One region of the Rhizobium sp. NLR16a genome, then DNA from elsewhere that is predicted to be linked to it. Evidence: predicted binding sites of a transcription regulator. Region 1 holds the regulator's gene; the other holds the start of a gene.
What was found. Region 1 encodes PhoB, which activates phosphate uptake and scavenging genes when phosphate is short. Its sites were predicted from a motif close to TGTCATNNANCTGTCAT; they were not measured.
Positions count from the first base shown of each region.

Region 2: J7U39_RS07095 (UDP-2,3-diacylglucosamine diphosphatase) is a predicted target of PhoB. The motif match lies at 1,638-1,654, and genes of this name have one in related genera.

Region 1 covers NZ_CP072865.1:3,596,330-3,615,818, forward strand. The annotation lists gene J7U39_RS17420 (aspartate aminotransferase family protein) at 1-700, opposite strand, end outside; gene J7U39_RS17425 (GcrA family cell cycle regulator) at 1,124-1,657, shown strand; gene phoB (phosphate regulon transcriptional regulator PhoB) at 1,949-2,632, opposite strand; gene phoU (phosphate signaling complex protein PhoU) at 2,793-3,506, opposite strand; gene pstB (phosphate ABC transporter ATP-binding protein PstB) at 3,549-4,364, opposite strand; gene pstA (phosphate ABC transporter permease PstA) at 4,380-5,702, opposite strand; gene pstC (phosphate ABC transporter permease subunit PstC) at 5,699-7,180, opposite strand; gene J7U39_RS17455 (substrate-binding domain-containing protein) at 7,348-8,382, opposite strand; gene phoR (phosphate regulon sensor histidine kinase PhoR) at 8,729-9,949, opposite strand; gene ppk2 (polyphosphate kinase 2) at 10,188-11,069, shown strand; gene J7U39_RS17470 (regulator) at 11,083-12,282, opposite strand; gene J7U39_RS17475 (nitronate monooxygenase family protein) at 12,566-13,525, shown strand; tRNA gene J7U39_RS17480 (tRNA-Thr) at 13,644-13,719, shown strand; gene J7U39_RS17485 (hypothetical protein) at 13,811-14,149, opposite strand; gene J7U39_RS17490 (hypothetical protein) at 14,411-15,520, opposite strand; gene J7U39_RS17495 (hypothetical protein) at 15,569-15,763, opposite strand; gene J7U39_RS17500 (hypothetical protein) at 15,756-16,040, opposite strand; gene J7U39_RS17505 (hypothetical protein) at 16,213-16,491, opposite strand; gene J7U39_RS17510 (hypothetical protein) at 16,519-16,815, opposite strand; gene J7U39_RS17515 (IS66 family transposase) at 16,815-18,437, opposite strand; gene tnpB (IS66 family insertion sequence element accessory protein TnpB) at 18,501-18,848, opposite strand; gene J7U39_RS17525 (transposase) at 18,845-19,213, opposite strand.
Region 2 covers NZ_CP072865.1:1,486,566-1,490,709, reverse strand. The annotation lists gene J7U39_RS07100 (MFS transporter) at 1-600, opposite strand, end outside; gene J7U39_RS07095 (UDP-2,3-diacylglucosamine diphosphatase) at 765-1,577, opposite strand; gene J7U39_RS07090 (hypothetical protein) at 1,851-2,183, shown strand; gene J7U39_RS07085 (phosphoglycerate mutase family protein) at 2,368-3,117, shown strand; gene J7U39_RS07080 (SAM-dependent methyltransferase) at 3,389-4,144, shown strand, end outside.

The DNA of each region.
Region 1 (19,489 bases):
ACCATTCATGGGCAAACAGCTTGCCGGTACGGCCGACGCCCGTCTGCACCTCGTCGAGGATCAGCAGCAGGCCATTTTCGTCGCAGATCCGGCGCAGCGCCTTCATGAATTCGCTGGTGGCGGCACGCACGCCGCCCTCGCCCTGCACCGGCTCGATCAGGATTGCGGCCGTCGCATCGGTAATGGCGGCACGCACGGCATCGATGTCGCCGAACGGCACCTGATCGAAACCCGGCGCCTTGGGGCCGAAACCTTCGAGATATTTCTCCTGGCCGCCGGCGGCGATCGTCGCCAGCGTGCGGCCGTGGAAAGCGCCTTCGAAGGTGATGATATGGAACCTCTCGGGATGGCCCTTGGAAAACTGATAGCGGCGCGCCGTCTTGATGGCGCATTCGAGCGCCTCGGCGCCCGAATTGGTGAAGAACACCTTGTCGGCGAAGGTGGCGTCGGTCAGGCGTTTGGCCAGGCGCTCCTGGCCGGGAATTTCATAGATATTGGAGAGGTGCCAGACCTTGTCGGCCTGCTCCTTCAGCGCCGCGACCACATGCGGGTTGCCGTGGCCGACGGAGGTGACGGCGACCCCGGCGCCGAAATCGAGATAACGCTCGCCGCTCTCGGCGATCAGCCATACGCCCTCGCCTCGCTCGAACCGCAGCGGGGCACGAGAATAGGTGTCGTAAAGCGGCGCGGCTTCAGCCATCGCGGGTCTCCCGTTCAATGTTGTCATGCGCGGATTCCGGCTAACAAAACCAGGTCCGAAAAATCAAAAATGCCGCCTTTCGGCGGCGAGCGGTACTATTTCCTTTTCGCGCTGCAATGTCAACAAAACTGCGGCCTTAGCGTATGCCGCAAGCTTGTACAGGGGCACTTTCGGCCTTCAACAGGCATTATTGCAGAAATGACACGCAGAGGCAGCAAGTTGGGGAAAAACTTGAAATTCGATTCATCCGGATTCCCGCGACTCTTGTCACGGAGTCAGCCTCACACTAGGTTAAAGTTCAATTACTAGACTGCATGCGGCGGAACTAGTCACCAAAATTGATCAAGCGTTTCTTGTTTCGGAGGCTTCCGGGACAACGGTGAGGGATTCTGCCATCACCAACGCAAAAGGTGGAGACAGGGCATGAACTGGACAGACGAGCGGGTCGAGAAACTCAAGAAGCTTTGGGCCGAAGGACTGAGCGCCAGCCAGATTGCTGCGCAGCTTGGCGGGGTCAGCCGAAACGCCGTTATCGGCAAGGTGCACAGGCTCAGCCTTCCCGGCCGCGCCAAGGCCGGCGGCACGGCCACCGCGGCGCGCACGCCGAAGCGCCAGACATCCGCGCCGCGCGCGCCGAACTACGCCTCCCGGATCGCCACCCGCACCGTGACCCGCCAGCAGGGCGCAACCCTGCTGAAGGAAGAGATCGAGATCGATACAGTCGAGGAAATGGAATATGTGCCGAAGGGCAACGTGGTGGTGCCGATTTCCCGCCGCCTCGGCCTGACGGAGCTCACCGAACGCACCTGCAAGTGGCCGGTCGGCGATCCGCTCAAGGAAGATTTCCATTTCTGCGGCTGCGAATCCCCGGACAATTCGCCCTATTGCAGCTATCATCAGAAGCTTGCCTATCAGCCGATCAACGAACGCCGCCGGGCGGCGGCGCGGGTCAGCTGAGCGGACCGGTATAGCCAGACATAAAAAACGGGCCGCCGTTTCTTATTCGAGTGGGAAGTGACCTTTGCGTTTAGCAACCCCCACACTCCGTCATGCCAGGGCTTGACGGAGGAGGTGGCGCCGGGACAAGTCGGCTTTGCAGGCGCGATGGAAAGGTGGTGCCGAGACGCATAAGCCTCGCCGGCGCAACGACGCTGGCTCCGCAGCGGCGACGATGGACGACAAGGCGGGCCTCACAAGCCGTACTGCCGTGCGTTTGGCGGGAACGCCAACCCCACACTCCCTCAGCCTTCAGGCCTCCATCGAATAACCGGCGCCGCGGACGGTGCGGATGACGTCCTGCATGTTGGAGAAATTCAGCGCCTTGCGCAGGCGGCCGACATGGACGTCGACGGTGCGTTCGTCGACATAGATGTCGTGGCCCCAGACGCCGTCCAGCAGCTGCGAACGGGAAAAGACCCGGCCCGGCGACGACATCAGGAATTCCAGCAGCCGGAATTCGGTCGGGCCGAGGCGGACTTCGCGGCTCTTGCGGTGGACACGATGGGTTTCGCGGTCGAGCTCGATATCGCCGCATTTCAGCACCGAGGACAGCACCTCGGGACGGGCCCGACGCAGCATCGCCTTGACGCGGGCGACGAGCTCGGGGGTCGAGAAGGGCTTGACGACGTAATCGTCGGCGCCGGTGGACAGTCCGCGCACACGCTCGCTCTCCTCGCCGCGCGCCGTCAGCATGATGATCGGCAGCCGCTCGGTTTCCGGCCGCATGCGCAGGCGCCGGCAGAGTTCGATGCCGGAGACGCCGGGCAGCATCCAGTCGAGGATGAGAAGGTCGGGCGTGCGCTCCTGAAGCCTGATCTCGGCCTCGTCGCCGCGCAGGATGGTATCGACCTCAAAGCCTTCCGCCTCAAGATTATAGCGAAGAAGCACGCTCAGCGCTTCCTCGTCTTCAACAACTGCCACTCTCGGGATCATGCGTGTCCGTCTCCTCGCGCACAAGCCTTAAACCGGGACGATTTAAGCAGGCGTCCTGCGCAAATTCAGAAATTGGCTGCGACCTCTTTGCGCGCCCCGAACGGGCGCGCACGCAAGTGACTGGTCCGGGCGGCTGACCCGGGCGGCTCGTTCGGAACCATTATTCCGTCGCGGCGCCGACGGTGTTGGCACTGTCATCCTTCGGACGATCGCCTTCCGGCTGGGCGCCCGTCGCCATGTAGTAAATCGTCTCGGCGATGTTGGTGGCATGGTCGCCGATGCGCTCGATGTTCTTGGCGCAAAAGAGCAGATGCGTGCAGCTCGTGATGTTGCGCGGATCTTCCATCATGTAGGTCAAGAGCTCGCGGAACAGCGAGGTGTACATCGCGTCGATCTCGTTGTCGCGTTCGCGGATGGCGGTCGCCTTGTCGGCGGCGCGTGTCGTATAGACGTCGAGCACTTCCTTGAGCTGGACGAGCGCCAGCTCGGAGAGGTGCTCGAGGCCGCGGGCGAGCTTGCGCGGCACGCCTGTGCTCTGCACGGCGATGACGCGCTTGGCGGTGTTCTTGCCGAGGTCGCCGACGCGTTCGAGATCGGCGGCGATGCGGATCGAACCCATGATCTCGCGCAGGTCCGCGGCCATCGGCTGACGGCGGGCGATGGTGACGATCGCCTTGTCGCCAATCTCGCGTTCGGTGTGATCGAGGATCACATCATCGGAAATGACCTTCTGCGCCAGCGCCGTATCGCCGTTGACCAGCGCCCGGACGGATTCCGCGACCATCTGTTCGGCCAGGCCGCCCATTTCGGAAATCCGCCTGGAGAGGAACTTCAGATCATCATCATAGGCGGAATAAATATGTGTCGATGCCATGGGCTTTGTCCTCGAATAACGGAAAGCTTCGTGTCGCCGGGATCAGCCGAAGCGACCCATGATGTAATCCTGGGTGCGCGGATCGTCGGGGTTGGTGAACATCTTGTCGGTGTCGTTCTCCTCGACGAGGTTGCCGAGGTGGAACATGGCGGTGCGCTGCGAAACACGCGCGGCCTGCTGCATGGAGTGGGTGACGATGACGATCGTGTAGTTCTCGCGCAACTCGTGGATCAGCTCCTCGACCTTGGCGGTGGCAATCGGATCAAGGGCCGAGCAGGGTTCGTCCATCAGGATGACCTCCGGGCTGACGGCGACGGCGCGGGCAATGCACAGGCGCTGCTGCTGACCGCCGGAGAGGCCGGTGCCGGATTCGTGCACGCGGTCCTTGACCTCGTTCCACAGGCCGGCGCGCTGCAGGCTGCTCTCGACGATCTGGTCGAGATCGGCCTTCGACTTGGCGAGACCGTGGATGCGCGGGCCGTAGGAGACGTTTTCGTAGATCGACTTCGGGAACGGGTTCGGCTTCTGGAAAACCATGCCGACGCGGGCGCGAAGTTCGACCACGTCGATATCCGGATCATAGATGTCGTCGCTGTCGAGCGTGATCTTGCCGGTGACGCGGCAGCCTTCGATCGTGTCGTTCATGCGGTTGAGGCTTCGCAGGAAGGTCGACTTGCCGCAGCCCGAGGGGCCGATCAGGGCGGTTACGGTGTTTTCGCGGATGTTCAGGTTCACGTCGAAAAGCGCGCGCTTCTCGCCGTAATATACGGAGACATCCTGTCCAATCATTTTATACGGGACGTTGCTCATCTTCTGATCCAGCGCCTTTTCAACTGCAGCTTCCGTCAGCATGTTCATGATGTTTAACTCCGTTTACCAGCGGCGCTCGAAGCGACGACGCAAAAGGATGGCGCCCATGTTCATGACGATCAGGAACAGGAGCAGGACGATGATGGCACCCGAAGTACGCTCCACGAAGGCACGTTCGGCCTCGTTCGCCCACATATAGACCTGCACGGGCAAGGCCGTCGAGGGCTCGAGCGGTGTCGTGGGCGCATTGGCGACGAAGGCGACCATGCCGATCAAGAGCAGCGGCGCGGTTTCGCCAAGCGCGTGCGCCAGGCCGATGATCGTGCCGGTGAGGATGCCGGGCATGGCAAGCGGCAGGACATGGTGGAACACCATCTGCATCTTCGAGGCGCCGAGGCCGAGCGCTGCGGCGCGGATCGAAGGCGGCACGGCGCGCAGAGCCGCGCGGGTGGCGATGATGATCGTCGGCAGGGTCATCAGCGTCAGCACCAGGCCACCGACCAGCGAAGCCGAGCGCGGCAGGCCGATGAAGTTGATGAAGACGGAAAGGCCGAGCAGACCGTAGACGATCGACGGGACGGCGGCGAGATTGTTGATGTTGACCTCGATCAGGTCCGTCAGCCTGTTCTTCGGCGCAAACTCCTCGAGATAGATCGAGGCGGCGACGCCGATCGGCAGCGACAGAACGAGCACGATCAGCATCAAGTAAAGCGAGCCGATGAGGGCAACGCCGAGGCCGGCGGCCTCCGGGCGGCTGGAATTGCCGTTGACGAAGAGGCCGCTGTTGAATTGCTTCTGGAGAACGCCGCCCGCCTTCATCTGGTTCATCCAGTTGACCTGCTTGTCGTTGACCTTGCGGTTCTTCTCATCGACGGAAAGATCGATCTGGCCCTTGTTGGCACTGTCAATATTGGCATCAGCGAGCAGGGTGACATTGACCGTCTTGCCGATGATCGAGGGATCGGCGACGACCAGATCGCGCAGCTGGATCGGCGCGCTCTTGGAGAGCATGGCGGTTGCATCGCGCACATCCGGACGGCTCGATGCATTGATGTTCAGCTGCTTGACGATCGCGTCGCGCAGCAGAACCGGATAGTTGGCGGCGATCAGCACCGAAGGATCGGTCGCCCGCTTGCCGTTCGGATCGATCGTCTTTTCGGCGAATTCGATCGGCAGGGTGATCGTCGTCTGCTGGAAGGCGGTGTAGCCTTTGCCGATCACCGTCCACAGCAGGACGAAGAGAAAGATGAGGCCGAAGGCAATGGCGGCGATGCCGTAGGCCTGGAACCGGCGCTCGGCGGCATAGCGGCGCTTGATGCCGATGTCACGGCGGGCAGGCGCCTTGGAAACGGTGACACCGACGGCGGGAGAAACAATGTTCGTCATTCGTACTGCTCCCGATATTTGCGCACGATGTAGAGCGCATAGATGTTGAGGCTAAGCGTGATGCAGAACAGCGTGATGCCAAGCGCAAAGGCGACCAGCGTCTGCGGCGAGGTGAACTCGAGGTCGCCTGTCAGCTGATTGACGATCTTGACGGTCACCGTGGTCATCGGCTCGAAGGGGTTGATCTGAATGCGGGCGGCAACACCTGCGGCCAGCACGACGATCATGGTTTCGCCGATGGCGCGCGAGGCGGTCATCAGCAGCGCGCCGACGATGCCGGGAAGTGCCGCCGGCAGGACCACCTTCTTGATGGTTTCGGAGCGTGTGGCGCCGAGACCGAGCGAACCGTCGCGCAGCGCCCGCGGTACGGCGGTGATGATGTCGTCCGACAGCGAGGAAACGTAGGGGATCAGCATGATGCCCATGACGATACCGGCGGTCAGAACGCTCTGTGCCTGGATGAAGTTCGAATAGTTGCCGGAGAGCAGGCCGCTGATCTGCGCGGAGAAATCGCGCAGGAAGGGGCCGACGGTGACGAGGGCGAAGAAGCCGTAGACAATCGTCGGGATGCCGGCGAGCACTTCGAGCAGCGGCTTGGAGACGCCGCGCACCTTCGGCGAGGCGTATTCGGCCATGTAGATGGCGGCGAAGAGACCGACCGGCACGGCTACCAGCATGGCGACCAGGCCGATATAAAGCGTGCCGAGCAGGAGCGGGATCAGGCCGAACTGGCCGAAGGACGAGCTGCCGGCGCCGGCAAAGCGCGGATCCCAGACAGTGCCGAAAAAGAAATCGCCGGCGGGAACGACGGCAAAGAAGCGAACCGCTTCCGACAGCATCGACAGCACGATGCCGACCGTCGTCAGGATGGCGATCGAGGAGGCGAGCAGCAGGCCCCAGAGCATGACGCGCTCGACGCGGTTGCGGGCGCGGAAGCGCGGCGCGATGGCGCGCAGCGCATAAAAGGCGCCGGCAACGGCCAGAATGAAGACGATCGCGGTCATGGCGAGGCGGCTCGTCATGCTCATGGAATTGAGCGTCTTGGCGGCCTCGACCATGTATGGCTGCGGCTGGCCGGCGAGCGGCACGCCCTTTTCGCTGAGCTTGGCCTGCAGGGCGGCCGGATCGTTTGCCACCGCGGCGGCTTCGTCCGATGTCAGCATCGTCAGGCCGCGCGCGACCGTCGCCACCATCGAATAGCTCAGATCCTGTTCGACCGCGGCCTGCGCCTTGACCTCGGCAGGGAAAGTGCCGCGCACCGAGGACTGGATGACGCCGGGGCTGACGGAGAGCCAGACGCAGAGGACGACGAGGGCGGGAAGAACCGTCCAGATCGCGGCATAGGCGCCGTAATAGGCCGGCCGGGAATGCAGTGCGGAGGACCTGCCTCCGGCAAGGGCTGCGGCACGGCCGCGCGCGACCAGATAGGCGACGGCGCCGATCGCCACAAGGCACAGAAGTATGACGGATGTGCTCATTCGTTACGTCCCCAGGCCCGTGGCCCCCAAAAAGCGCGGGCGGCTTCATCAGCCTGCCTTCGGCTTCCAATCATGGAGAAGGAATTCAACCCTGCCGCGGAAAGACCGGGACACAGGGCCATAAACGATGCCGGCGCGGGCTTTGAAGCACCGCGCCGGCAAAGTCATTACATGGACTTACCAGCTTCGACGTCCTTGCGGATCGCGTCGCGCTCGGCATCCGGAGCGGCAACGAGGCCGTATTCAGCCAGCGGGCCGTCAGGGCCGATCATCTGGTCGGATACGAAGAAGCTGACGTATTCCTTCAGGCCCGGAACGGCGCCGAGATGTGCCTTCTTGACATAGAAGAACAGCGGGCGGGAAACCGGGTAGGTGCCGTTGGCGATCGTTTCGGTGGACGGAACGATACCGTTCACGCTGGCGACCTTCAGCTTGTCGGCGTTGTTTTCATAGAAGGAAAGGCCGAATACGCCGACGCCGGTCTTGTTGGCCGCGATGCGTGCGAGGGTTTCCGGATAGTCGCCGTCGATGTCGACCGCAGCGCCGTCCTTGCGGACCGCGACGCAAGCCTTGGTCTGGGCGGCCTTGTCGGAGATTTCCTTGGCGATGACGTCGAGAGCGCCCGAAGCCTTGCAGCCGGCGGCAAGAACGTTCTGTTCGAAGACTTCGCGCGTGCCGTGCTTTTCGCCCGGGATATAGGCGGCGATGTCAACGGCCGGGAGCTTCGGATTGACTTCCGACCACTTCTTGTAGGGGTTGGCGACGAGCTTGCCGTCGACGACGACCTGGGCAGCGAGTGCCTTGTAGATGTCGGCCGGAACGTAAGCGACATCAGGGTTGGACGAGTCGGTTGCGAAGACGATGCCGTCATAACCGATCTTGACTTCCTGGACGTCGGTTACGCCGGCGGCCTTGCAGGCTTCGGCCTCGTTCTTGTTGATCGGACGCGAAGCGTTGGCGATGTCGATGGTGTCTTCGCCGACGCCCTTGCAGAATTCCTTCAGGCCAGCGCCCGTGCCGCCGGATTCGACGACCGGCGTCTTGAAGTTGGTGAAGGTCTCGCCGAAGGATTCGGCAACGATCTTGGCGTAAGGCAGGACGGTGGACGAACCAGCGATCTGGATCTGGTCGCGAGCGACGGCTGCGCCAGCGAAGGCGGCAGTTGCAGCGAGCGCGGCAACGGTGAGCTTGAAGGTGTTCATTAGAAATCTCCCGCATTGGGCTTGTGTGAGTGCGGCCTGAGAGGCCCTCGCAGTGCCTTTTTTCATCGGCGGGACTCTCTTAACGCTGTAAGCACCGTCCTTTTATGTCAAACCCGTGAAACATTTGTGACAGGTTAAATCGCTGTTTTACAACGATAAAATTTATGGATCCCGCCTGAACGTGTCGACGGATGGCAAAGTTTGGATCGCGGTTCGACCATGCATTGTAAGTTTACAACACGTGATCCGGCGGTTGCGGAAAGGCATCCTGTCTCCGTCCCACCCTCGACAGGGCACGTCCCCTCTCCCGTCATTGCGGGGAGAGGGGACCACGAGAGATTGCGCCTTAGAAGCGCACCGTAAAATCGGTGCCTTTGCCAACCTCGGACTTGACGATCAGCCGGGCGCGGTGGCGGGTGAGGATATGTTTGACGATGGCAAGGCCAAGGCCGGTGCCTTTCTTCGAGCGGCTGTCCTCGATGCTGACGCGATAGAAGCGTTCCGTCAGACGCGGCACGTGCTCGGCCGGGATGCCCGGCCCCTTGTCGACGATGCTGACCTCCACGGGGCCACCGGCGCCGTTCTTCAGCCAGACATCGACGATCTTGCCTTCCTGGCCATATTTGCAGGCATTCTCCATCAGGTTCTCGAAGACCTGGACAAGCTCGTCACGGTCCCCCAGCACCTCCACCTTGCCGTCGGGCAGATGCAGGTCGATCTCGACGCCGACATCCCTGGCGAGCGGCACCAGCGAGTCGCGGACATGGCCGAGCAGCGGCACCAGGTCGACCTTCTCATCCGGCGCGAGGTGCGATTTCAGCTCCAGGCGGGAGAGCGACAGCAGGTCATCGACCAGTCGGCTCATGCGGGTGGTCTGATCGAGCATAATGCCCAGAAACTGCGCCTGCGCCTTCTGGTCGTTCTTCGCCGGGCCCTGGATCGTCTCGATGAAGCCGCGCAGCGAGGCAAGCGGCGTGCGCAGCTCGTGGCTGGCATTGGCGACGAAATCCGATCGCATGCGGTCGATGCGGCGGACCTCCGATATATCGCGGAAGGACAGGATGAAAAACCGCTCCCGCTCTCCGTCGGCCTGGAACTCGACGGGCGCGCTGCGGACGATATAGACGCGCTCGGACGGCAGCCGCTCGGCATGCTCGATCTGGTTCGGCGCATTGGTGGCGATGGTTTCGCGCACCATGTCGAGCACGCCGGGCGAGCGCAGCCGGGCCGATATATGGGCGCCGAGCGCCACCTCGCCGAAGGCCTTTTCGGCGGCGCGGTTCTGGAACAGCACCGAGGCGTCGTGCGACAGCACCATGGCGGGAATATCGAGCCCGGCAAGCGTGGCAGCAACATCAGGCAGGCGGCTTGGCGGCGCTTGCGGCTCCGCCTCCATCGGCTCGACGGATTCCGCCTTGAGGACTGGCGCCTCGTTGAACAGCGCGGTCAAGATCATGACGAGCAGGAGAACGAGCACGACCCATTTGTTCATCCCGGCGGCAAGGGCGGCGAGCGCGCTGAGGATGGCCGCGAGCAGCACCGGCCGTTCGCGCCGGATGCGCGCCAGCAGGCTTTTTCTCCAGGGGGTTTCGTCTTGCAACTGGGCCTCGCGGCGTCGATTCGTTTCTTTATATTGAACTCTGCCTGATAGCGGCAATTCATGACAGAAGTTTTCGGCTGGCGCCGCTCAAGCGAATGACTGCCGGGCAAACGCGGGAAAAATCACCGGCCAAAAGCGAAAGATTTGATTTTCAACGGCAAATATGTTCGCCTACGGCAAGAGGACACCAGCCCAGGAGGGGCGTATGAGCGAGACTGTCGGAAGCAGGGCGGTGGAGCTTGATATCCACGGCAGGAAGTGCGTCTTCGACGTCGACGATCCGGTCCTGCCGGACTGGGTGGAGGAACACGCGCTGGAGTCCGGCGGGTTTCCCTATAAGAAGAAGCTCAACGAGGAGGACTATCTGGAGCAGCTTACAAAGCTGCAGGTGGAACTCGTCAAGGTGCAGTTCTGGCTGCAGGCGACCGGCAAACGGGTGATGGCGCTGTTCGAGGGGCGCGACGCGGCCGGTAAGGGCGGCGCCATTTCGGCCTCCTCGGCGCATATGAACCCGCGCCTTGCGCGCGCCGTCGCGCTCGCCAAGCCAACCGAGCGCGAGCAGGGGCAATGGTATTTCCAGCGTTATGTCGCGCAGTTCCCGACCGCAGGCGAATTCGTGCTGTTCGACCGCTCCTGGTACAACCGCGCCGGCGTCGAACCGGTCATGGGCTTCTGCACGCCGCAGCAATATGAAGCTTTCCTCAACCAGGCGCCGCAGCTCGAAAAGATCATTGCCCATGAGGGCATCTTCTTCTTCAAATTCTATCTCGATATCGGCCGCGAGATGCAGCTCAAGCGTTTCCACGATCGCAGGCACGATCCGCTGAAAGTCTGGAAGCTTTCATCGATGGATATCGCGGCCCTGACCAAATGGGGCGATTACAGCGAAAAGCGCGACCGCATGCTGAAGGAAACCCATACGGAATTCGCGCCATGGACCGTCATCCGCGCCAATGATAAGCGGCGTGCGCATCTGCAGCTTATCCGGCACATGCTCCACAGGATGGACTATGACGGCAAGGACAAAGCGGCGCTCGGCGAGCGCGACGAGCAGATCATCGGCTCGGGGCCCGGCTTCCTGAAATAGGTCAGTTGCCGCCTCACTGCCCCGGCAGGATGCGGATTGCGAACAGGTTGATGCCGCGCGCCTTGCCGTCGAGATCGCTGTTGATGACAAGCGTGCCGGGCGAATTCGGCGCCAGCGAGCGGTCGAATCTCACCTGCAGCAGCGCATCCGACTTTTCGCGGGTGACGCTGAAGCGATGGCGGGCGCAGTTGCCGAGCGATTGGAAATTGCATTCGACCGTAACCTGCGTCGGCTCGTCGGTGGTCGATTGCAGCGTCAGCGCGATGGTCGAGGATTTGCCGGCAAGCTGCTGCAGCGCCGAGGCGGGAACACTGACCGAGATATTGCCGTCAGCCGCACCGCTTTCGGAAATCAGCCGCACTGCCGGGCCGTCATTCTCGGTGATGTTTTCGGTGCGCGCCCGCGGGCCGCTTGTGATCTTGTCGGCCTCGTCGGGCTTGAACACCGGGATCCAATCGGCCGAAAAACTGTTCTGCGGATCGATGGTCACCGGCTGATCGGTGTGGCTGGCGGCATTGCCGGCGCTGTCGTCATTGCCGGTGAAATCCTCCGGCTGGGTGCTGGCCGGCGGATTGGCGACGCTGGTGTCGCGCTCGGCCGCCGTCAGGAGCAGGCCCGACGTATAGGCCCACCAGGCGCCGATGCCGATGAAGGCGAGCAGCACACACCAGACGAGAAGCCTCGAAAAGAACTTGCGCGGTTTGCGGCGGCCGGCCGCCCGCTCCGGACGGAAATCCATGTTGGCGGCGCGCTGGCCGCGCTGCAGCCGCTCCTCGCCGAGCGGGGCGGCGGAGAGATGATCGGCGGTGCTCGCATGCACGTCGTCAAGGCGCGACTCGTCGCCGCGGTGCATGATCACGTCCGGGCCACGGGTCTCGCCCGCCGCCACCGGGCTGTCGATCAGGCTGTCGATATCGGCCACATCCCCTCGATGAGCCGGCGGCGCCGGCATGTCGACGACCGGTGGCACCGGCACTTCAGGCGGCCGTTGACGCGGGTGAAGACGGTCGCGCTCCTCGCTTTCGATGGCGTGGATGGTGGTTTCCAGGCGATGGCGATGATGGGCGACGGCATCGGCATCGGTGATATCCTGCTTGCGCAGGCCGGCTTCCAACGCCTGGCGGGCCGACTGGTAGATCCTCGCTCGAACCTCCGGATTGTCGCGATCGGCATTTTCGAGCGCTGTTCTGATGGCCGTTTCTAATCCGCTCACGTCAAGTCCTTCACTTCGAACCCGGCATCGGACTGCCGTCCCTGCCGTTCTCTATCAAAATTCGGTAGCGGCAAGCGCGGCAAACCGCAAGCCTTGCAGCCCCGCCGGCCGCTGATCGGCGGCGATATCGCCAGCTTTCGCGGCTCCCGGGCCTTGCCCTCTTCTTTATGCGCGCCTGATATATCCGCCTGAAATCGACGAAGGCGTGGCGGCCGCTCTTTTATCAGCCTTTCTTCTCTGTTATGAGATTGACGTTTTCGTAAACGTCAATGCGCGGTGAATCATGGCCCTGCCCCCCATCCTCAAGGACAAACTCAGACTGCCGGTGATCGGCTCGCCGCTCTTCATCATCTCGCATCCGGCGCTGACCCTGGCGCAATGCAAGGCGGGCGTCGTCGGCGCCTTTCCGGCGCTGAACGCCCGGCCGGAGAGCCAGCTCGACGAATGGCTGGCCGAGATCACCGAGGAACTCGCCCGCCACGACGCCGCCCATCCGGAGCGGCCGGCCGCGCCCTTTGCCGTCAACCAGATCGTCCACATGTCGAACAAGCGGCTGGAGCACGACCTGTCGCTCTGCGTCAAATACAAGGTGCCGATCGTGATCTCCTCGCTCGGCGCCGTGCCCGAGGTCAATGCCGCCGTGCATTCCTATGGCGGCATCGTGCTGCACGACATTATCAACAACCGCCACGCCCATTCGGCGATCCGCAAGGGTGCGGACGGGCTGATCGCCGTGGCATCAGGCGCCGGCGGCCATGCCGGCACGCTGTCGCCCTTCGCCCTTGTCCAGGAAATCCGCGAGTGGTTCGACGGGCCGCTGCTGCTTGCCGGCGCGATCGCGACCGGCGGCGCGATCCTGGCCGCCGAAGCGATGGGCGCCGACATGGCCTATATCGGCTCGCCCTTCATCGCAACGCAAGAGGCGCGCGCTAGCGAGGCTTACAAGCAGGCGATCGTCGACGGCGCGGCAGCCGACATCGTCTACTCCAACTATTTCACCGGCGTGCACGGCAACTATCTCAAACCGTCGATCATCGCCGCCGGCATGGACCCCGACAACCTGCCCGTCGCCGACCCCTCGAAGATGGATTTCGAGCAGGCGACCGGCGGCGCCAAGGCCTGGAAGGACATATGGGGCAGCGGCCAGGGCATCGGCGCCGTCAAGGCGGTGGAGCCGGTGGCAGATCTCGTCGACCGGCTGGAGGCCGAATACAAGGCCGCCCGCAGGCGGCTGGCGCTCTGAGGGTCTTCCACACCCTCCTCTCTTTTTTGCCAAAGGCATGACAGGGTGCTTGAAATCTTCAGACAATGCCTGTATCAGCGCCATGCAAATCGCAGGCCGCACGCTTCGGCCGCCAAATGCCGCTTTAGCTCAGTCGGTAGAGCACATCATTCGTAATGATGGGGTCACGTGTTCGAGTCACGTAAGCGGCACCATATTTTTCAGAGGCTTAATCGCTCTTTCCCCGTTACCCGGCCACTGATCGTTCCAGCGGGGTAACACTGGGGTAACACACGGCGGGTTTTGCTACTTCTTCAAGATCCCCAGTTCTTTCACTGCGGCCGGCCCGATGGTCTCAAGATAGGTGGGAGCCATGGCACAGAACAGTTCCTTGTCCTCCCCAAAGCGGGCTTGGTTGGTCTGGTATGCGTTCGCCCACTCGTCAGCAGCCTTGTCGTCAGACCATCCCATCCTTATGGCCGCGATCTGGGCGAGAAGCTGCACCCGCGAGGCCTCGTAGCTTTGACCAATGCACACTTCGTTTGAGACATAGAGCAATGACATCCAGTCGAAGAGCTGCTGGTCCGTAGCTCTGGCCGGCAGGGCGGATGCCAGAAGTGAGCAGGCGATAAAAGCAGTGCGCATGGCGTTCTCCGAATGGATGGATGATATAAAGCCGCAGGAATGCGTGACGCTGTCGCCCGATACCGGGCGTCAACTTGGTGCCTGCGCGTGTCAGCGCTGATGTACGGGCGTTTTCTGGACGTTTAGGGACCGTATGAGGGCAATGCCGGTCGCAGGGCGCAGCACTCCGGCATATGACGCAAGTTTCTCGCGTGGAACAGAGGTCATCTCCCTTAAGGCGGAGAACGATGGGGGCGGCTTTTCCGCCCCTCACAACCGCGGTCATCCAATCACTCGGTCAACTTCGGCCATCTCGTCTGCATGCGTTCGTAGGCCCATCACGTCGCCCAGTGCAACGCAGTCCTCATGCCGGACACTGGGGTCACCGTATCCCCGGATGAGCTCACGGCGGCGCCTCTCCTCCTCGGCCGCGGCTACACCCTCAGGCGAGGACATGCGGAATGCCAAGCCCTCCTCAACTGCCCGATCGACAACGGGCTTTGGAAGAAAGTGGGCGCGTCCGCGACCGATGATCTGAGCCGGCCCGGAAGGTGAGGAAATAAAGCTCAGCGGCTTCACCACAAATGCCTCTTCCTCCGGAGGGCGGGAGTCGGAGAAAGGTGCATCCGGGAGCCTGATAATCTCGGCACCGCCCGGCATGGCCTCTGAGGCTAGGTTCTCCGCAAGTTCTTTCAACGGCCGCGAGATAAGCAACTCCGCAGCTTCGACCGCGGACAGCGGCGACGTGCGGGTGTCTGAAACCCAATCCTTTCGCACCCCCATCGCAGTGATCCGAGATAGCGCGCAGCGGTAGCCGTAGAGATCCATGGAGGTATCGAATAGGTCGGGCACCGCTTTAGCCAAGGCGTCTGCTACTACGCCAGCGACAACCTCGCGCGGGGATGCTGTGGCACGGCCTGCATCGACGCTCCCCGGCGGCCGGGTTGCGTTGTGCGCCGGCCAAAGCTTGATGTCTTCCGGCAAGACGGCGCGAAGGGCAGTAACCGTTTTCGCCAGTGCGGAGACCGCGCTGTCAATATCGTGAGCAAATTTAGTCGTCGTGATCCCGATCTTTTCGAGTTCCTGGGCACGCTTAAGCCGATCGTGCTTGTGGCGCTCGAAAGCGAGTCGTTCAGTGGCCGTGGAAATCTGCAAGTCGAGATCCTCAACCAGATCGCTGAGATCCGAGACTGAATTTTTCAGATCGCGGATCTCAACGCTTGCAGTGTCGATATCACCGCTCCGACCAAGGTTTTCCCTACGGTCAATACGCGCCTTCTCGAGCTTTGCTCCCGCGGAGGTGTGACGATCGAGAATTTCCCCGCGGCGCCCGACCAGATTGGCGATCTCAGTTTCGATGCCGGCGATAACTGTTTCCGGAGTCTTTTTCATTCTAGTCTCCTTGATGGTTAGTGGATGTGTCGCTGGCGCACGCCAGAGTTAGCGCTTGGCTACAGCAGCCTGGAAATCGGTGATCGCCGCTTTCAACACCTTGATACAGGCCTTTGCGCTTTCATCTGTTTCGAAAGCCAAATATTCTGCGAGCTTGGGCAGTTGCTTTGATTCCGGGGATTTGAGGATCTTGCGAAGGCGTTCTGCCTCAACCTTCCAGATGGCAGCTTTTACCTCAGACATCTGCGCCACCCGCCCGCTTAATCTCCGGCACAGTCGATCGCAGCTTTCCGCGGTTGGCCTTTTCTGCCGACGAAGATTTGTCGGCGGTAAACACTCCGGGGAAGTCCCGACCTAATGACGCCAGTTTGTCACCAGCCGCCAGCAGTACGAACTCGTTAACCGAGATTCCGGCCCGAGCTGCTCCATCGAACAGCGCGTCTCGAAAACCTTTCGTCACACGGCCGCCTGTCAACGACAGAGCAACGATCGTATTCTCGGATATCATGTCAGTCGTCATGGTTCCTTCCCCGCTAAGTGCAAGGGCAGGAAATCATGAATCACTGCGCAGGAGGATTGGAAACGTGCGGGGTTTTGTGACCCTGCAGAGCTGCCGGCCTGTGCGGCCGATCTCTCATGCCTACCAAGCTTGCCTTGAGGAGCATGGAAGGATCTAACTCCGACGCCCCTGGCTAGGCCGCTTGCCAGATCGCATTTATGGCGTCGATCGGCGGGTGGTCCCAGTTCGTGACCAGGCCACCATCAGCAATGATGACCGCGAGACGGTCATTTTGATCCATTGCAGACCTCACATGAGCATACACTTCTTGCGGGGTGTAGTCGGTATGGAGGTAAAATAGCGAAAACTGGAACTTATGATGTGGTCCGAGTTCCGCTATTCGGGCTTGGACGATACCGTAGTTCTGTCCCGGCGACATCAGGTCATAAGCAACAAAGAGATTGTATGCCATTTGAGATTTTCCGTAACCGCCCGATTGCTACCGCCGAGATTTTGCTTTGATGCGAGCGACGAGCAGCTCGTCGTCAACAAAGCTGTCGAGGAAGTCGTCCCATTCTTGGGGTGAGCGGCGGGCGTCTTTGAGCATCTGCTCCAATTCGTCCATGCCGTCGTCTGTCAGTGCGGTCACGGATTCGTCGTCTCCGGTGTACACGGAGATGATGCTGCCGTAGCTCAGATTATCATCGTTGGAGACGATTGCCTGAAGAAGCTCCGGGTCCTCTTCGAGAATTTCGGCAACAAATTTGATCGTACGGACGTAGGTGACTGCCGCCATCAGGCTGCCTTTGCGTCGACTGTGGTGATCGCCGACCAGTTCCACGGAAGCAGTTCGTCTAACCGATTGATCTTGTGATCGTGGATGCGATCGAGCACGTCAGCCAGATAGGCCTGCGGATCAAGTCCATTCATCTTTGCCGTCTCGATGATCGTCATGGCGCGTGCCAAGGTCTCCGCTCCCGTATCGGCTCCCGCGAAGAGCCAGTTCCGTCTTCCCACGCCTATCGGACGTAGTGCCCGCTCGGCGGCATTGTTGTCGATCGCGACGCGGCCGTCTTCGAGGAACAGACAGAGCGAAGACCATCGGCTCAATCCGTAGCGGAAAGCTGTCGCCAGATCGCTTTTGCCCGGAATGCGCGTGAGTTGAGCTTCAGCCCAGTGGCGGAATGCATCGACCTTAGGCTTGCTCTGCTTTTGACGCGCAGCAAGACGGATCTCAGCAGGCTGCCCGTTGATGCCACGCTCGATGTCGTAAAGCGCTCCGATGCGATCGAGAGCCTCTCGCGCAATCTCCGACTTGTTTGATGTCCAGATGTCGTGGAAGTCTCGTCGCCAATGAGCCCAGCAGGCGGCTTCCTTGAAGCGAGATCCTCCCTTTTCTCCAAGCGAGTATAGCTTGCCATATCCTTTGTAGCCGTCAGCCTGAAGGATGCAGCTTGATTGCTTGAGGTGGCGGTGCACGTGCTCTTCTTTCCAGTCAGGAGCAAAATAGTAGACTGCACCGGGCGGGGAAGTCCCCACCCATGGACGTTGATCGCGGACATACGTCCAGATCCTGCCCTTCTTCACACCCTTGCCCAACCCCTTGTCTCGCAGCGAGCGATCCAGCACTCGGATCGGGGTGTCGTCGGCATGAAGGAGGTCACTTGCCATAATCGCCGTTTCGATCCGCTCGATGAGAGGCTGAAGCACCTGCATGGCGCGACCACACCAATCAACCATCGTGCTGTCGGGAATGTCGGCGCCCATGCGGGCGAAGTTCTCGTTCAGCCGGTACAGTGGCAAATGGTCGTCAAACTTCGAGACCAGAATATAAGCAAGAAGGCCGGCGCCCGCCATGCTGCCCGGTATCGGGCGGCTGGGTGCTGCCACCTGTACCATTTTCTCGCAGCAGCGGCAGGACTTCTTCAGTCGAGCAACCTCGATGACTTTCATCTGCGCGGCGATCATGTCGAGGATTTCGCTGACGTCCTCACCGACAAGACGCAATTCACCTCCGCATTCCGGGCAGCAGGAGCCAGGATCGAGCTCTCGGCGCTCGCGAACCGCCTTGTCCGAGACGCGTGGGCGCCGGCGCATGATCTTTTCAGACGTATCCGCCAAGGGAACAACAGACGCCGCCTCATCAGGTTCATCGATTGGCGCCATACTGCCTTCAGCGGCGGCGATCAACAGATCCTCAAGCGCCAGTTCCAGCTGCTCGATTTCACGCTCAATCTTTTCGGAGGACTTGCCGAAGACCTGTTTCTTCAGCTTGGCAATGCGCAGCCGCAGCGTTTGGATTAACTGGTCATGCGCCTGCAATGTGGCCGACATCTTCGCGTTTTCCGCCTGCAAAGCGGCAATCATTGCCTTGAGAAAGGCTGGATCGTCCGGAAGATTTGTCGTCGCGCTAGACATGATCCTGACTACCACGAGTCAGGATAAATTTCCATAAAAACCAGTGGTTTCAGTGGGATAAAATCACCCGACACGGGCCGGTGGCGCACCCCAATCAGGACGACGCCAATCGATCCCTTCCCACAACATCGCCAGTTGGGCCGACGTCAGCCGGGCAGTCCCGTCGGATGCCGAAGGCCAAGGAAACCGCCCCTTCTGCAAGATCTTGTAATACAGGCAGAAGCCCTGGCCATCAAAATAGAGCAGCTTCAAACGATCGCCACGCTTGCCGCGAAAAGCAAAGACCGCGCCGCCAGTCGGCTTCTGACGCAAAACATTCTGCGCAAGCGCGGCAAGGCCTTCTACTCCCTTGCGCATGTCCGTGATCCCGCACGCAAGATACACCCGAACGCCGGTCCCAGGTCCAATCATGCTGCTTCCACTGCCCGGATAACCTGCGTCAGGGTGCCGGGCGCCACCGAACTCTCGAAGCGAAGTGTGCGGCCGCAGCTCAATCGTAGCTCGATCATCCCGCAGCAGCTCTCCCTGAGTTCAGGGACATCGGTCTGCACGGCATTCATATCGACTGGAATGAACAATGCATTCGCAGATGCCGACAAAAGCCCCTTCTTTTTGAGCTCGCTACGCCAGGCGTATATCTGCTGCCGCGTTAAATCGTGACGATGAGCAACCTCTGTGATCGTGGCTCCAGCAACCCCAACCGACATGACAATCGCAAGCTTGTCTTCTTCGCGCCACCGCCGTCGACGTTCCTGCCCAAGAATTTCAACGCGCATCGCAATCCTCGCCTAAGACACGTCGCTAACGACGTCGTTAAACACGTCTCTTAGGCCATCAGGGCGCTAGGCGGCAGGCGGTGCCAATCGGGCGGTTACGATTTTCCTGTACTGAGCCTTTGGACGGGTTGACGGGTCTCCACGTGCGATTAAAGTCTTAAATGCCTTCATGCTTAGCCGTCCTTGTGGCTTGGTTTGAGTTGGGGTGATGGTGCTGCAACACCATCACCCCGTAGCCTCCACGGGATTGCTGAGTCGGGCAAGCGGCATGAGCCG
Region 2 (4,144 bases), 1.9 Mb from region 1:
CGGCAGACCGCGCCGCCGGGTCGGCCCGATACGCGGACAGAAGATCGCCATCACTACCGTCATCATGAAGCCGAACACCATGACGATGAGCACCATGCCGCCGCCCCACCGGCTGATCAGCTGACCGCCGACCAGCGTCGAGACGATGAAGGCGATGGAGCCCCACACGCGCATCGACCCATAATCGAGCCCCCAACGCCGCACGCCTGAAATGACGATCGATTCGACCACGGGCACATAGGGCGCAAAGCTGGCGCCCTGCAGCGCGAAGACGATTGTCACCGGCCAGAAGCTGGTCGACCAGTAAAGCGCGATCGCCGTCAGCAGCGACAGGCTCCCCGACCAGAGCAGCACGGTGGCGCGCTCCTTCATGCGGTCGGCGATCATGGCGACGACAGGCGCCACCAAGACTCGAACCACCATCGGTATGGCGAGGATAATGCCGATTTCATGGTCGCTGAAACTATGGGTTTCCAGCCATACCGGGAAGAATGGCAGCACGACGCCATTGACGAGCAGCGGCGCGCAATAAGACAGCGCACTGAGCAGCCGGAAGCGCGGCGGCGCTCCCTCACCCGGGGAATGTTGAGCGGGAATCATCTGTGGACCTGAAGGAAACTGGATGTTTTCCTAACACACCACCCGGGGGGCGACTATTGCGAGAAATAGCCGTCCGGAAACGTTTTAGAAAATAAATATGGCCTGTTACCTCGCGGTAACGGCTAAATTGCCGGCGAGCCGCCGCGACAGCGACGGCCGTAAAATCACGCCGCCTGCGGGGCGAGTTCCGCCTCTTCGGTACTCTCGATGGCGGTAAGCGCCGGTACGGCGGTGGCAAGCGCCCGCCAGGTGATCAGTTCGAAGGTGCCGTCGGCATGTTCGGCAACCGCCGTGCAGCTTTCCACCCAGTCACCCGTGTTGATGTAGCGAATGCCGTCCATATCCTGGATCATGGCGTGGTGGATGTGGCCGCAGATCACGCCGTCGGCGCCGCTCTTGCGGGCCTCTTCGGCGACGACGCGCTCGAACTCGCCGATGAAATTGACCGCGTGCTTGACCTGCAGCTTCGCCCAGGCGGAGAACGACCAATAAGGCATGCCGAGGCGGCGGCGTACGGCCGCGAGCAGGATGTTGATGCGGATCGCCGTATCATAGGCCCAGTCGCCGAGATAGGCGAGCAGGCGGGCGTTGCGGACGACGACATCGAACTCGTCGCCGTGCAGGATCAGGTATCTCTTGCCGTCCGCGCCGTCATACATCATACGCTCGACGACCTCGATGCCGCCGAAATGCATGCCCGGGAAGTCGCGCAGAAATTCGTCGTGATTGCCTGGGATATAAACGACGCGCGTGCCCTTGCGCGCCTTGCGCAACAGCTTCTGGACGACGTCGTTGCAGACCTGCGGCCAGTACCAGCTGCGTTTCAGACGCCAGCCGTCGACGATATCGCCGACGAGCACGATGGTGTCTGCCTCGTGGTAGCGCAGGAAATCGAGCAGGAAATCAGCCTTCGCGGCCTTCGAGCCGAGATGAATATCGGAAATGAAGAGCGTGCGGAAATGTCTGGGTTCCATCATGTTTGTCACGAACAGTGCTCGTGCCCCATCTTTCATCTAGCCCTCCAAAACCAGACTCGTGTTTCAGGAAGATGACAAGCTGGGGAAAAGCCCTGCAGACCGACCCATACCGTCTGGATGGTAAACGCCGATCCCGTCGGTCACGAAGGTCGCAAAACCGAAATCGGAAATCCGATCACCATAATTTCGTGCCGCGAGGTTCTAGATCTTTCCCGCATGCCGAGAATCAAATTAACAGCAGGTGCCGATTTGGCGTATCCTTGGGGGTTGATGATGCATGTCCGCACCGCGACGATAATGATTTCTATTGCAATACTTGCAGGCTGTGCACCGACGCAGCAGGATTATGATGCGACCGTCACGTTGCTGCAAGGCAGCACCAGAGCGAGAAATGAGTTCGTCAAAGTGTGCGCAAAGGATTTCGATGCAAATGCGCGTCGCACCGCCGGGATCGTGACAAACGTCTCTGACAAGGACGCTCCGAGGGTCGCCTGCCAGCGATATCTGGCGGCCGCGATCTCCGGTCGGGCCACGTATCAGGATCTGCTCGACATCAAGGCTCACCGGTTTACGCCAAAGCTCGTCAAGATCTTCCAGGGCCGCTGATAGCGCGGAAGACCCTCCCTCGCTCCTTGATTTTGGAACCGAGTGAACAAGATCGACGGGCCAAGCGGATTGGGGCAAGCGGCGACCAGACGCTCGCCCCCTTTTCCGACCGACGATATTGCCCTGCCAATCGAGCGCGTTCATGATGACGACGATTCCATATCCGATGAAGCGGGGATGGCCGATGCGTCTCTTTCTCGTTCGCCACGGCGAATCCCTCGGCAACATCAACGAACAGGCCTACCGTCAGTTCGGCGATCATAACGTGCCGTTGACCGAGTGGGGCTATCGCCAGGCGGCGGAGGCAGGCGCTGTCATCGCCTCGTACCTGAGAGGGCTGCCGAGCGAGGGATTCCAGAAGCTGCATATCTGGTATTCGCCGTTCCTGCGCACGCGCCAGAGCAAGGATGCGCTGCTCGAAGTGCTGCCGGAAAACTTCGTCGGCGATGTCAGGGAAGATTATCTTCTGCGCGAGCAGGATTTCGGCCTCTTCACCGAAATCTACGATCATGCCGAGCAGAAACAGAAATTCCCCGAGGAATTCGAAAAATGGGCGAGGCTCCGCAACAACAGCGGCAAGTTCTATGCACGGCCGCCGGACGGCGAAAGCCGGGCGGACGTGGCGCAGCGGGTGCGTCTCTTCCTCCAGACCGTCATGCGCGAAGCCGAGACCGGCGACCACAATGTCGCGATCGTCGGCCATGGCGTCACCAACCGCGCGGTCGAAATGAATTTCCTGCACCACTCCGTCGACTGGTTCGAGCGATCCGACAATCCTGGGAATTCCGACGTCACGCTGATCGAGGGAACGCGTTTGCAGGGCTACGACACGATCCTGCTCCACCAGGCCGCCGACCGGCAGCCGGGACAGGAGGACAAACTGCGCGATGCCTATGGCGCTGACGTGACGATGACGCCGAAGTGCGGTGGGTAAACCGTTCCTGAGTTCGCGCACTCATCCATGTGCACGAGGTTCGGCCAGTCCCAGGCAAATGTGAATTCAAGCAGAGATTGGTGCCATATTCACTTGCGGCACAGAGTTGCAGATGGTTCATTTTCCCGAAATAGCTCGTGAGACATTCTGAAAGCTCTATTTCAACACTGCCATCCGCATGACGGTTCGGAGACGATGAAGGAGAGATGTCGAAATGACGAGGAGATCAAGTCTCGTACTGCAAGAAGTCCGTCGGCTAAACGCAAGGATGATGGCCGCGGCCACAGGCTCGCCGGATGAACGGTATGAACGCATTTTCGACCTTGTACCCCGCGAAGCCTTCCTTGGTCCCGGTCCGTGGCATATCGCCGTCCATCCTTGGAAGAAATCCTACCGGCATCGCTACATTGAAACTCCGAGCGACGATCCGGTGCATGTTAATCAGAACGTGCTGGTCGCACTTGATCGGACGAAGGGCATCAACAACGGCGAGCCCCTGTTGCATGCAGGTTGGCTCGGGAGCGTGAATCCACAGCGCGGCGAAGTGGTGACCCATATCGGAGCAGGCACTGGCTACTACACCGCAATGCTCTCGATGTTGACGCTCCCATACGGCAGCGTGCATGCCTTTGAAATCGATGACAATCTTGCTGAGCGTGCGCGTGAGAACCTCGTTCCCTTCGAAGGGGTTTCGGTTACTCATGGTGACGCTACTGTGCTGACGCTGCCGTCATCCGACGTGATCTACGTGAATGCCGGCGTTGTGGCCCCGCCAGCACATTGGCTCGAATCATTGCGTCCAGGCGGTCGTATGATCTTTCCTTGGCGCCCGAACGAGGATGTTGCCGTCACGATGCTCATCACTCGAGGTCAATCGGAATTCTCGGCGCAGCCATTAATGCCAGCTTGGTTCATTCCCTGCATTGGCGCAAGTGACCCTCGCCAGAGCCTTAGAGTCCCGGATCGCACCGGCGCACGAACCATCCGCTCCGCCTGGCTCACCAGAGATCGCAAACCCGACGAAAGC